One region of the Streptomyces sp. NPDC053750 genome, then DNA from elsewhere that is predicted to be linked to it. Evidence: riboswitches for the same ligand, from Rfam matches in the RefSeq annotation. Region 1 holds a riboswitch; each other region holds the start of a gene.

The links. Region 1 has a riboswitch for cyclic di-AMP ahead of ACIGO6_RS22550 (NlpC/P60 family protein). Riboswitches for the same ligand answer to the same signal wherever they lie in the genome.
Region 2: another riboswitch for cyclic di-AMP. It lies ahead of ACIGO6_RS15695 (M23 family metallopeptidase); the one in region 1 lies ahead of ACIGO6_RS22550 (NlpC/P60 family protein).
Region 3: another riboswitch for cyclic di-AMP. It lies ahead of ACIGO6_RS21615 (transglycosylase SLT domain-containing protein); the one in region 1 lies ahead of ACIGO6_RS22550 (NlpC/P60 family protein).

What each region holds. Positions count from the first base shown of each region.
Region 1 covers NZ_JBITXB010000007.1:395,047-399,024, reverse strand. The annotation lists gene pcrA (DNA helicase PcrA) at 1-1,691, opposite strand, end outside; cyclic di-AMP (ydaO/yuaA leader) riboswitch at 1,923-2,102, shown strand; gene ACIGO6_RS22550 (NlpC/P60 family protein) at 2,110-3,303, shown strand; gene ACIGO6_RS22545 (tellurite resistance/C4-dicarboxylate transporter family protein) at 3,331-3,978, shown strand, end outside.
Region 2 covers NZ_JBITXB010000004.1:643,262-647,239, forward strand. The annotation lists gene ACIGO6_RS15680 (dihydrofolate reductase family protein) at 1-602, shown strand, start outside; tRNA gene ACIGO6_RS15685 (tRNA-Met) at 673-746, shown strand; gene ACIGO6_RS15690 (PP2C family protein-serine/threonine phosphatase) at 900-2,135, shown strand; cyclic di-AMP (ydaO/yuaA leader) riboswitch at 2,360-2,516, shown strand; gene ACIGO6_RS15695 (M23 family metallopeptidase) at 2,528-3,565, shown strand; gene ACIGO6_RS15700 (aldo/keto reductase) at 3,737-3,978, shown strand, end outside.
Region 3 covers NZ_JBITXB010000007.1:211,088-215,065, reverse strand. The annotation lists gene ACIGO6_RS21620 (polyprenyl synthetase family protein) at 72-1,082, opposite strand; cyclic di-AMP (ydaO/yuaA leader) riboswitch at 1,855-2,010, shown strand; gene ACIGO6_RS21615 (transglycosylase SLT domain-containing protein) at 2,015-2,512, shown strand; gene ACIGO6_RS21610 (HAD family hydrolase) at 2,547-3,356, opposite strand; gene ACIGO6_RS21605 (GNAT family N-acetyltransferase) at 3,632-3,978, shown strand, end outside.

The DNA.
Region 1 (3,978 bases):
GCCTCCAGCACGGTCGCCGGTCCGGCGCCGGACTCGACGATGGTGCGGAGGTCCTCCATGAGCGTGTTGAACCGCTTGACGGCGTTGGCGGAGCGCGCGGCCATGCCGTACGCCTCGTCGACGCGTCGCAGCGCCTGCGCGAAGCCGATCTTCTCGCGCTGGGCGAGGGCGTCGATCATCGCCTCGGCGCGGTCGCCGATGCCCCGCTTGGGCACGTTGAGGATCCGCCGCAGCGGCACCGTGTCCTCCGGGTTGGCCAGCACCCGCAGGTAGGCCAGGACGTCCCGGACCTCCTTGCGCTCGTAGAAGCGGACGCCGCCGACGACCTTGTAGGGCAGGCCGACGCGGATGAAGACCTCTTCGAAGACACGGGACTGCGCGTTGGTGCGGTAGAAGACGGCGACATCGCCGGCCTTCGCCTCGCCCGCGTCCGTGAGGCGGTCTATCTCGTCGGCGACGAACTGCGCCTCGTCGTGCTCGGTGTCGGCGACGTACCCGGTGATCTGCGAGCCGGCGCCCTGGTTGGTCCACAGGTTCTTGGGGCGGCGGGACTCATTGCGCTCGATGACCGCGTTGGCGGCGCTGAGGATGGTCTGCGTGGAGCGGTAGTTCTGCTCCAGGAGGATCGTCGTGGCGTCCGGGTAGTCCTCCTCGAACTGGAGGATGTTGCGGATGGTGGCGCCGCGGAAGGCGTAGATCGACTGGTCGGCGTCGCCCACCACGCACAGCTCGGCGGGCGGCACCTCGGCCTCGGGCGGCACGTCGACGGGGTGCTCGGAGGGGGTGCCGACCAGCTCGCGGACCAGGGCGTACTGGGCGTGGTTGGTGTCCTGGTACTCGTCGACCAGGACGTGCCGGAAGCGGCGGTGGTAGTGCTCGGCGACGTCCGGGAAGGCGCGGAGCAGGTTGACCGTGGTCATGATCAGGTCGTCGAAGTCGAGGGCGTTCGCCTCGCGCAGCCGCGACTGGTACATGGCGTAGGCCTGGGCGAGGGTCTTCTCGAAGCCGTCGGCGGCCTGGGCGGCGAAGTCCTCCTCGTCGATCAGCTCGTTCTTCAGGTTGCTGATCTTCGCGCTGAAGGACTTCGGCGGGAAGCGCTTGGGGTCGAGGTCCAGGTCGCGGCAGACGAGCGCCATCAGGCGCTTGGAGTCGGCGGCGTCGTAGATCGAGAAGGACGAAGTGAAGCCGAGCCTCTTCGACTCGCGGCGCAGGATGCGGACGCACGCGCTGTGGAAGGTCATGACCCACATCGCGTTCGCCCGCGGGCCGACGAGCTGCTCGACGCGCTCCTTCATCTCGCCCGCGGCCTTGTTGGTGAAGGTGATCGCGAGGATCTGGCCCGGGTGGACGCCCCGCTCGGCCAGCAGGTGGGCGATGCGGTGGGTGAGCACGCGGGTCTTCCCGGAGCCCGCTCCGGCCACGATGAGCAGGGGGGAGCCGGAGTGCACGACGGCGGCGCGCTGGTTCTCGTTCAGCCCCTCCAGCAGCGCGGCCGGGTCCAGGGCGGGGCGCGGGGCGCCGTCCCGGTAGTGGGTGTCCCGGTCCGGCGGCACGTCGAACTTCCCGCCGAACAGATCGTGCGGAACCGGCTCCGGTCCGTGATCGTCCTCGGGCGGCGGCGGGGGTTCCTCCTCGTGACCGCGGGGGGTCTGGAGGCTCGCCAGGAAGCTGTCGTCAAAGAGGCTGCTCATCGCTCTCCGAGTCTAGGGCGCCCCACCGACAACCGGTTCCCGCCCCGGAAAATGACCGGAGAGCCGCCACCGGGCACGCCCCGCTACCGGCCCCACCACGAAGAGTGACGCCCGCACCAAAGGTCACGAAAATGTATCGGGCATATCACCCATCAACCTTCACAGCCGCCACACGAGTTGGCTACGGTGCGGGCAGGCCGCACGACCCCCTCCGGCGAACGTCGCCGGGCCGCGCGGCCTCCGCCGAGTCCGGCGTGCCCGCACGGCGCCCGGAGCCGGGGACCCAACCGAGAACCTTGGGGTGAATCGGCCGCACCGCCCCCGCCGGGACGGACCGCCGTAGGGCAACCCTTCCAGAACCACTCCGCCCGAACCCGACAGCTAACCCGGTAGGCGGAGCACGGAAGGAGTCGCCTCCTTGGCGTCGCACCGCAAGTCGCGCCCCACCGGTACACGTGTCGCAGGCATACGGACCCCCGCCCTCGCCACGGCGGCCCTCACCTCCGTCGCCCTGCTCTCCCAGACGGCCAACGCCGCGCCGTCGGACGACGACAGGCCGAGCCTCGAAGAGGTCGAGAAGAAGGTCGACGACCTCTACCGCCAGGCAGGATCGGCGACCGAGAAGTACAACGCGGCCAAGGAGAAGACCTCCAAGCAGCGCAAGAAGGTCGACACCCTCCTCGACGACGTCGCCCAGCGCACCCAGAAGCTCAACGAGGCGCGCGAGGAGCTCGGGTCCTACGCCTCCGCGCAGTACCGCACCGGCAGTCTGGTCCCGGAGACCGCGACCTTCCTCCTCGCGGACTCGCCGCAGGAGTACTTCGACCAGACCCGGCTGATGAGCCGGCTCACCGGCCGCCAGAAGGACGCGGTCGACGACTACGTCACACAGCAGTCCGAGACGATGAAGAAGCGCCGGGAGGCCACCGAGAGCCTCGAGACGCTCACCGAGTCGCAGAACGACCTCAAGACGGCCAAGGCCACCGTCCAGAAGAAGCTCGCCACCGCGCGCGAGCTGCTCTCGGAGCTGACCGCCGAGGAGAAGGCCCGGCTCGCGGCGATCGAGAGGAAGAAGCAGGAGGAGGCCGCCCGCAAGGCCGCGGAGCTCGCGCAGCAGCAGGCCGAGGAGCGCAAGCGCCAGGAACAGGCAGAGGCGGAGGCACAGGAACAGGAGCAGGCCGCCCAGGACGGAAACACCGGCTCCGGTTCATCGGGCTCCTCCGGCTCGGACTCCGCCTCGGACTCCTCCACCGGCACCAAGGCCGAGAAGGCGCTCGCCTTCGCCCGCGCCCAGATCGGCAAGCCGTACGTCTGGGGCGCCACCGGCCCCGGCTCCTACGACTGCTCCGGGCTCACCCAGGCCGCCTGGAAGGCCGCGGGCGTGACGCTGCCGCGCACCACCTACGACCAGGTCGACGCCGGCACGACGGTCCCGGTCTCCCAGGCCCAACCCGGTGACCTGGTGTTCTTCTACGACGACCTCAGCCACGTCGGCCTCTACATCGGCAACGGCATGATGATCCACGCCCCGAAGCCGGGCGCGTACGTGCGCGAGGAATCGATCTTCTACGACGGCGAGTCGTCGATCCACAGCGTGGTGCGCCCGGCCTGACCGGCGTGGCTCTCTAGCATCGGGGCCATGTCATCCGGCACCTCTCCCCATCCCCACCACCTGCGCGCCTGGTGGGCGCAGCGTCCGCCGGCGGCCGGGGCCGCGGTGATGGCGACCGCCATCGTGTCGGTCGGCCTGCACCTGACGGGCCACGAGATCCTGTCCCGGATCGCCCTGCTCCTGGCCTGCGCCGCCTGGCTGACCCTGGCGGCGAACTTCGTCTACCTGCTGCTGGCCGAGCGCGTGCAGTGGGTGACGCGGGCGGGGACGCCGGGCGCGCTGACCGCCATCGCCGCGACGACCGTGCTGGGCACCCGCTTCTCCCTGCTCGGCTGGTGGCTCCTGGCGGCGGCGCTGCTGGCGCTGGCCGCACTGCTGTGGCCGGGGCTGCTCCTGCTGGTCGTACGGCACTGGGGGCGCCGGATGCCCGGGGCGGTGTTCCTGGGCTGCGTGGCCACGGAAGGGCTCGCGGTGCTCGGCGCCACGCTGTCCGCGGCCACCTCGACGGCGTGGCTGGCGCACGCGTCCCTGGTGCCGTTCTGGCTGGGCATCGTGCTCTACCTGATCGCGCTGTTCCGTTTCGATCTGCGGCAGGTGGCCCGGGGCAGCGGGGACCACTGGGTGGCGGGCGGCGCGCTCGCCATCTCGGCGCTCGCCGGCGCCAAACTGCTCGCG
Region 2 (3,978 bases), on a different contig from region 1:
CCCCGCTGTTCGTCGGGGACCCTGACGCACCCCGCCTGTTCGGGCCCGGCGCCTACCGGGCCGGGCGGCTCAGGCTGGTGGAGACGCGGCGCATCGAGGACGTCGTGCTCATGCGGTACCTGCCGACGGCCCCCGGCACCGGCGACCGCGTGTCCGCCGCCGACCGGCACTGGCTGGCGCTCGCGTGCGAGCTGGCCGAGCTGTGCCCGCCGTCCCGGACGGCGTTCAGCGTGGGCGCGGTCGTGGTCGCCGCCGACGGTACGGAGCTGGCGCGGGGGCACTCGCGGGAGGGCGGCGACCCCGTCGTACACGCGGAGGAGGCCGCGCTCGCCAAGGCCGATCCTGCCGACCCGAGGCTCGCGACCGCCACCGTGTACAGCAGCCTGGAGCCGTGCGCCCGCCGCGCCTCCCGGCCCGCGCCCTGCGCCCGGCTGATCCTCGACGCCGGGGTGCGCCGGGTGGTCACGGCCTGGCGGGAGCCGGACACCTTCGTACCGGGGGCCGACGGCAGCGGGGTGCTCGCCGCCGGGGGCACCGCCGTCGTCGTACTGCCGGAGTACGAGGAGCGGGCGAAGGCGCCCAACCGCCACCTGGAGGGGTAGGGAGATACGGGGTAGGGAGATACGGATGTGCATTCCGGCCCCGAGATGGCGTACAGTGGAGACACAACGACGCGGGGTGGAGCAGCTCGGTAGCTCGCTGGGCTCATAACCCAGAGGTCGCAGGTTCAAATCCTGTCCCCGCTACTCAAGACCGAAGGCCGGAATCCATGAGGATTCCGGCCTTCGGTGCGTTCACCCGGTCGGCCCTCCACGGCTCGCCCCCCGCCCCCGCTCCGGGAAGCCTGGAGCAACGGGACGGCAGGCGGCGTGGACGTGCGGGGTGGCGGGAGACGAGTGGTGCGGCCAGGTGAGGTGGACGAAGAGGAGCCGTACGCCAGGGCCGGCGGCCGGCTCCCCGGCGATCCCGTGCCCGACCCGGGCCTCGGCGAAATCGCGGCGCCCCTCCCGTCCGCCAGACCCGAGCAGCGGTGGCGGACCAGGTACGGGCGGACCTTCGTGCGTCTGCTCCCCGTGCTGCTGATCGTCGTCGCCGTCCTGTACGACGTCCTCACCCCGAGATACTTCACCGCCGCCCCCCTCTACACGGCCGCGCCCCTGGTCGCCGCCCCCCTCTACTCGCGGCGCGGCACGATCCTCACCGGTGTCGTCGTGGTCGCCGCCGTGGTCGGGCTCCAGCTCGGCAAGGGTGTCATCCACTACGTCGACTCCTTCACCGAGCTGCTCACCATCGCGACGGTCGCGGCGCTCGCCGTCCTCGTCAACGCCTTCGTACGCCGCACCGGCGAGCGCCTCGTCTCCGTCCGTGAGATCGCCGAGGCCGCCCAGCGCGCCGTGCTGCCCGAGCCCGCCGAGCGGATCGGCGGCTTCGAGATCGCCGCCTGCTACGAGGCCGCGCAGGCCGACGCCTTCATCGGCGGCGACCTGTACGCGGTGCAGGACAGCGCCCGCGGCGTCCGGCTCATCGTCGGGGACGTGCGCGGCAAGGGCATGGGCGCGGTGGCCGCCGTCGCGGTCGTGATCGGTGCCTTCCGGGAGGCCGCCGAGCAGGAGGCGACGCTGGAGGCGGTGGCGCAGCGGCTGGAGCGGGCCCTGGCGCGCGAGGGCACCCGGCGCGAGGGACTGGACGCCTTCGAGGGGTTCACCACCGCCGTCCTCGCCGAACTCCCGCACGGCGACGGGGTGGTCCGCATCGTCAACCGGGGCCATCCGCCGCCCCTGCTGCTGTACGCCGACGGCACCCTGCTCCCGCTGCCCGCCCGTGAGTCGGCGCTGCCGCTCGGCATGGGCGAGCTGGGGGTGTGGCCCGACCGGGCGGAGGAGGCCGCCTTCCCCGGTGGGGCCACGCTGCTGCTGTACACCGACGGCCTGTCCGAAGCCCGTGACGCCCGGGGCGCGTTCTACGAGCCGCAGGAGCGGCTGGCCGGCCGCGTCTTCCGGCATCCGGGCCGGCTGCTCGACACCCTGGCCGAGGATGTGCGCCGCCACTCCGGGGGTGGCATGGCGGACGACATGGCCCTGCTCGCCGTACGCCGCCCGTGCGCCACGCCCGACGGCACTGATCACTTTTCGTGACGGCGCGAGCGCCCTCCGCATAACAACTGACACACCATCAGGAAGTGATGAGGCGGGAGTTGACGCTGAAGGGCGGTCAAGTCGCCCGGTTTTCACCGCCCATGAGGCCTACGTCCCCACGGGATTCGTTAATGATCAACCGGAACGGCTTGGAATCCGAGCCCCCCGTCTATTAACGTTCGATAACGCAGCGCGGTCGTCCCAGCCGTCACAGAAGGCGGCTCCGTGCGCACGCGCCGAATCCCGCAAGGGAACCGGGGAACCACCACCTTGGGGTGAATCGCTCGTACGACGCCGTGGAGACACGGCGGATATACGCGCGTAGGAGACCTTCCTGCTCCGAACCCGTCAGCTAACCCGGTAGGCGGAAGGAAGGAAAGGAGTACGCCCACGTGGCGTCCAACCGGCCTGCCCCCGAGGCCCCGTTCGTGCCCACCGGGCACGGCACCGACACCTTCGGCTACGACGCCCCCCGCGCCGAAGAGGGCCCCTGGGAGGAGTGGAACCCCACCGCGGAATCCATCCGCCCCGTACGCGGCCGGCACCGCGTCGCCAAGCAGCGCGGCGGACTCGCCCGCAGCTCCACCGTCCTCGGCGTCGGTGTCATCGCGGCCGTCGGCGCGGGCGGCATGGCCAGCGCGCAGACCGGCAAGCCGCCGGTGTCGATCTCCATGCCGGACCTGCCGAACGTCGGCTCGCTCATCTCGGACGACGAGGAGCCGGAGCCGGAGGGTTCCGCCACCCCGCTCAGCGGCATCGGCACGGTCGCCGCCGCCGACACCACCGAGGGCACCGCCACCGACGCCGGTGAGACGCTGCGGGCCCGGATCATGGCGCAGGCCGAGCAGCAGCAGGCCCAGGTCGAGAGCAAGGCCGCCGCCGAGGCCGCGGCCGCCGCCGAGAAGCAGGCCGCGGAAGCCGCCGCCAAGGCGGAGAAGGAAGCCAAGGCCAAGGCCGCCGCCGCCAAGAAGAAGGCGGAGGAGGAGGCCAAGAAGAAGGCCGAGGCCGAGCGACTCGCGCAGCTGGCCAAGCAGTACACGCTGCCGACCTCCTCGTACACGATCTCCTCCACCTACGGCCAGGCCGGCGCCTACTGGTCCTCCGGCCACCACACCGGCCTCGACTTCGCGGCCCCCACGGGCACGCTGCTCAAGGCGGTGCACAGCGGCACGATCACGTCGGCCGGCTACGAGGGGTCGTACGGCTACAAGACGGTGCTCACCCTCGACGACGGCACCGAGATCTGGTACGCCCACCAGTCCTCCATCAGCGTCAGCGTCGGCCAGAAGGTCAACACCGGAGACGTCATCGGCCGCGTCGGCGCCACCGGCAACGTCACGGGCGCGCACCTCCACATGGAGGTCCACACCGGCGACGGCGGCGGTATCGACCCGATGGCCTGGCTGCAGAGCAAGGGGCTCACCCCCTGAGCGGCGCCCTTTCCGGCCTCCTCAGGTTCTGACCGGCCCCGCCACCTCTGATCCCCGGCGGTCCTGACGGCGACCCCCCGACGTCAGGGCTGCCGGTTCGCGGGAGCCGGTTTGCGGGATCTTTGCGCGGGTTCGGAATGCGTCCCTCCGGTACGTTCGTTGACGCAGGACATGACTTCTCTGCGCAAGCTCGGCTCCAGTGACCTCGAGGTCTTCCCCCTCGCCCTCGGCGGCAACGTCTTCGGCTGGACCGCCGACCAGGACACCTCCTTCGCCGTCCTCGACGCCTACACGGCCGCAGGCGGCAACTTCCTCGACACCGCCGACTCGTACTCCGCGTGGGTCGAGGGCAACAGCGGCGGTGAGTCCGAGACCCTCATCGGCAAGTGGCTCGCGGCGCGCGGCAACCGTGC
Region 3 (3,978 bases), 180 kb from region 1:
GGTACGCCGCCCGGCACGGGGAGGGGCTCGCGCTCAGCCGGTCCGCACGCACCCCGGGGAGGGGCTCGCGCTCAGCCGGCCCGGTGCACCACGGCGTCGCAGAGCTCCACCAGCGCGGCCTTCGCCTCGCACTCCCTGAGCGGGGCCAGCGCCGCCCGGGCGTCCTTGGCGTACCGGACGGTGTCCTTGCGCGCCTGCTCCAGCGCGGGGTGGGCGCGCAGCAGGCGCAGCGCCTCGGCGTGCCGGGCGTCGTCGCTCAGGTCGGCGTCCAGCAGCTCGCACAGGGCGAGGTCCTCGGCGAGCCCCAGCCGGGCCGCCCGCTCGCGCAGCCGCAGCACCGGGAGGGTCGCGATGCCCTCGCGCAGGTCGGTCCCGGGCGTCTTGCCCGACTCGTGGGAGTCGGAGGCGATGTCCAGGACGTCGTCCGCGAGCTGGAAGGCGACGCCGAGGCGCTCGCCGTACTGGGTCAGGACGTCGACGACCGTCTCGTCGGCGCCGGACATCATCGCGCCGAACCGGCAGGAGACCGCCACCAGCGATCCCGTCTTGCCGCCCAGCACATCCAGGTAGTGGTCGACCGGGTCCCGGCCGTCCTGCGGTCCCGCGGTCTCCAGGATCTGACCGGTGACCAGCCGCTCGAACGCGAGGGCCTGCACGCGGACCGCCTCGGGGCCGAGGTCGGCGAGGATCTGGGAGGCGCGGGCGAAGAGGAAGTCGCCGGTGAGGACCGCGACCGAGTTGCCCCAGCGCGTGTTCGCGCTGGGCACACCGCGCCGCACGGCGGCCTCGTCCATCACGTCGTCGTGGTACAGCGTGGCGAGGTGGGTCAGCTCCACGACCACGGCCGAGGGCACGATCCCGGGGGCGTAGGGGTCGCCGAACTGGGACGCGAGCATCACCAGCAGCGGCCGGAATCGTTTCCCGCCGGCCCGGACCAGGTGCTGGGCGGCCTCCGTGATGAAGGGCACCTCACTCTTGGTTGCCTCAAGCAACCCTTCCTCGACAGCCACCAATCCGGCCTGGACATCGGCTTCCAGAGCCTGGTCCCGCACGCTCAGCCCGAACGGCCCGACGACGGTCACGAGGGATCTCCTGTCTGCTGGTGTCTACTGGCGATTACCCGGCTTGTCGATAGGTCGCTGCCACCACTCGTGTCAGCGTATCCGGTCATGTTTCGATCACCGCTAGCGCCCACCGTTACAGGCCGGTCGGTATCGGATCATGCGCGGCAAGTTTTTGATCAGCCGATATGAGCACATATTGATCGACACGGCCCGCGAGGTGCGGCACGGAACACGGTTGGCCGGAAGTCGCCGCCGAAGATCCCACCACCACTCCGGGCGACCCGCACACCCGGAACGTCACCCGCTCGGCGCACGCCCCTCTCCCCCCTCCCCTTCCACACGGACCTCCCCCTCTCCCGCTCCCGAACAGATGCCCGTTCAGCGTGCGAGAACACCGACAGGGCCCGGGCCGATCGCGGGGCGCACGGGACGACCGCCCCCGCCCGACCGCCGGCCGACACCGAAGCGCACGCCACCGACAGCCGGTTGACGACGAGTTGGGCGTAATGCCCGATTTGCCGCTCTCCTCGAGGCCCGTGAGTTGGCTCACGCCACACCCCCCGCGGGCAACCTTGCCGCACGCTGCGCCCTCCCTTTGCCTTCCCTTTGCCCCGTAGGCCAGTTGAGGCTTGGCAACCGCAAAGGATCAAGCACCCCAAACGCCTCAGATCAAGGTCAACATGCGCGTTGGGTGATTCCTGCACTTGTTTCGGACATCTGCTCTCGCATACGTTCCCGGCCTGTCGGGCGGACGCCGAGTCCTGCCACCGCCCGAACGCACAGTCATCCACCAACACACTCGCCGGCAGGAGCGGGGGACCCAGGTAAGTCGCCGCACCGGTCACCACCGGAGCGGCTCGGGGTGAAGCCGTACCCGTCAGGGCACGGCCGGGCACCTCCCCGCCCGAACCCGACAGCTCACCTCGCAGGCGTCAGGAGAGGGATTCAGCATGTCTGCCAACGGTCAGAACCGTCACGCCCGGACCGCCCGTATCGCTCGCAAGCTCGCCCTGGCCGGCACCGGCGCCGCCGTCCTCGCCCTGCCGCTCGTCGGTGCCACCGGCGCCTCCGCGGCCACCCCGGCCGCCGCCGCCACCACGACCGCCACCACGGCGGCGACGGCGTATTCGAACAACCTCGACGGCTGGATCCGCGAGTCGCTGGACATCATGGCCCAGCACGGCATCCCCGGCTCCTACGAGGGCATCCACCGCAACATCATGCGCGAGTCGTCCGGCAACCCGCTGGCCGTCAACAACTGGGACATCAACGCCGTCAACGGCACCCCGTCCAAGGGCCTGCTCCAGGTGATCGACCCGACCTTCCGGGCGTACCACGTGCCCGGCACCTCCTGGGACCCGTTCGACCCGGTCGCCAACATCACCGCCGCCTGCAACTACGCGGCCGACCGGTACGGCTCCATGGACAACGTCTTCGGCGCGTACTGAGCCGTACCGCCCGGGACGTACCAACCGGGACGGACTAAGAGGTACCGAAGATTCGCTCGAGGACGACGGCCACGCCGTCGTCCTCGTTCGTCGTGGTGACCTCGTCGGCCACCGCCTTGAGTTCGGGGTGGGCGCCGGCCATCGCGACGCCGCGGGCCGCCCAGTGGAACATGGGGATGTCGTTGGGCATGTCCCCGAAGGCGATCGTCCGGCGCCGGGACAGGCCCAGGTGCTCGGCTGCCAGCGCCAGGCCGGTCGCCTTGGTGATGCCGCACGGCTGGAGCTCCACCGTGCCCGGCCCCGACATCGTGACCGTCGCGAGGGAGCCGACCACCGTGCGCGCCGTCGCCGCCAACTCGTCGTCGGACAGGTCGGGATGGCGCAGCAGCACCTTGCTGATCGGCGCGTCCCACAGCTCGTCGCGCCGCTCGACCCGCACCGCCGGCAGCGTCGGGTGGGGCATCAGGTACCCCGGCTCGATGAGCGTGAGGCCGTCGACGCCGTCCTGGTCGACCGCGGCGTACACCTGCCCCACCTCGGCCTCGATCTTGCCGAGCGCGGTCTCGGCCAGCTCCCGGTCCAGGGTGACCGACCACAGCATCCGGTGCGCACCGGCGTCGTACACCTGCGCGCCCTGTCCGCACACCGCGAGCCCCGTGCAGCCGAGGCGGTCCAGCAGGGAGCGCACCCGGGGCGCCGGCCGCCCGGTCACCACCAGATGCCGCGCACCGGCCTCGGCCACCCGCGCCAGCGCGGCCAGCGCCCGGTCGGAGACGGTGTCGTCGCCGCGGAGCAGCGTGCCGTCGAGGTCGGTGGCGACGAGTGAATACGGGGTGCGGTCCATGATCAGAGAATACGGACACCGCACCTGTCCGACTCACCCGCGATCGCATCCGAACGAGGACGCACGACAACGCACGACAAGGCGCGAGGACAGCGCAAGGTCAGCACGAACGTGTCCGAAACCTGGCACATCATCGGCTAAAGCCGGTTAAAGGCCTGTGCACCGATTGGCAACAACATCCTCCGCTACCTACCCTCCGGGGCGGCCCGGGGGTACCTTCCTGTTGTCCAGGGGGACTTGATCGGGGGGTCGGGTTGAACAGCGGACGTGTACGTGTGCTCAGGCCGGAGGAGCTGGGCGAGGGGGAACGGGGACACTGGCGCGAGCTGCGCGCCGGAGCGACGACACCACGCAACCCGTTCATGGAACCGGAGTTCACCGACGTCGTGGGCCGGGTACGGCCGCGGGCGCGGGTGGCGGTGCTGTACGACGGGGGTGAGGCGGCCGGTTTCCTGCCGCACGAACGCGGACCGCTGGGCCAGGGCCGGGCGATCGGGCTCGGGGTGTCGGACTGCCAGGGCGCGGTACTGCGACCGGGCCTCGCCCCGGACACCCGGCGCCTGCTGCGGGCCTGCTCCCTGTCGAGCTTCGCCTTCGACAACCTGGAGGCGGAGCAGGGGCT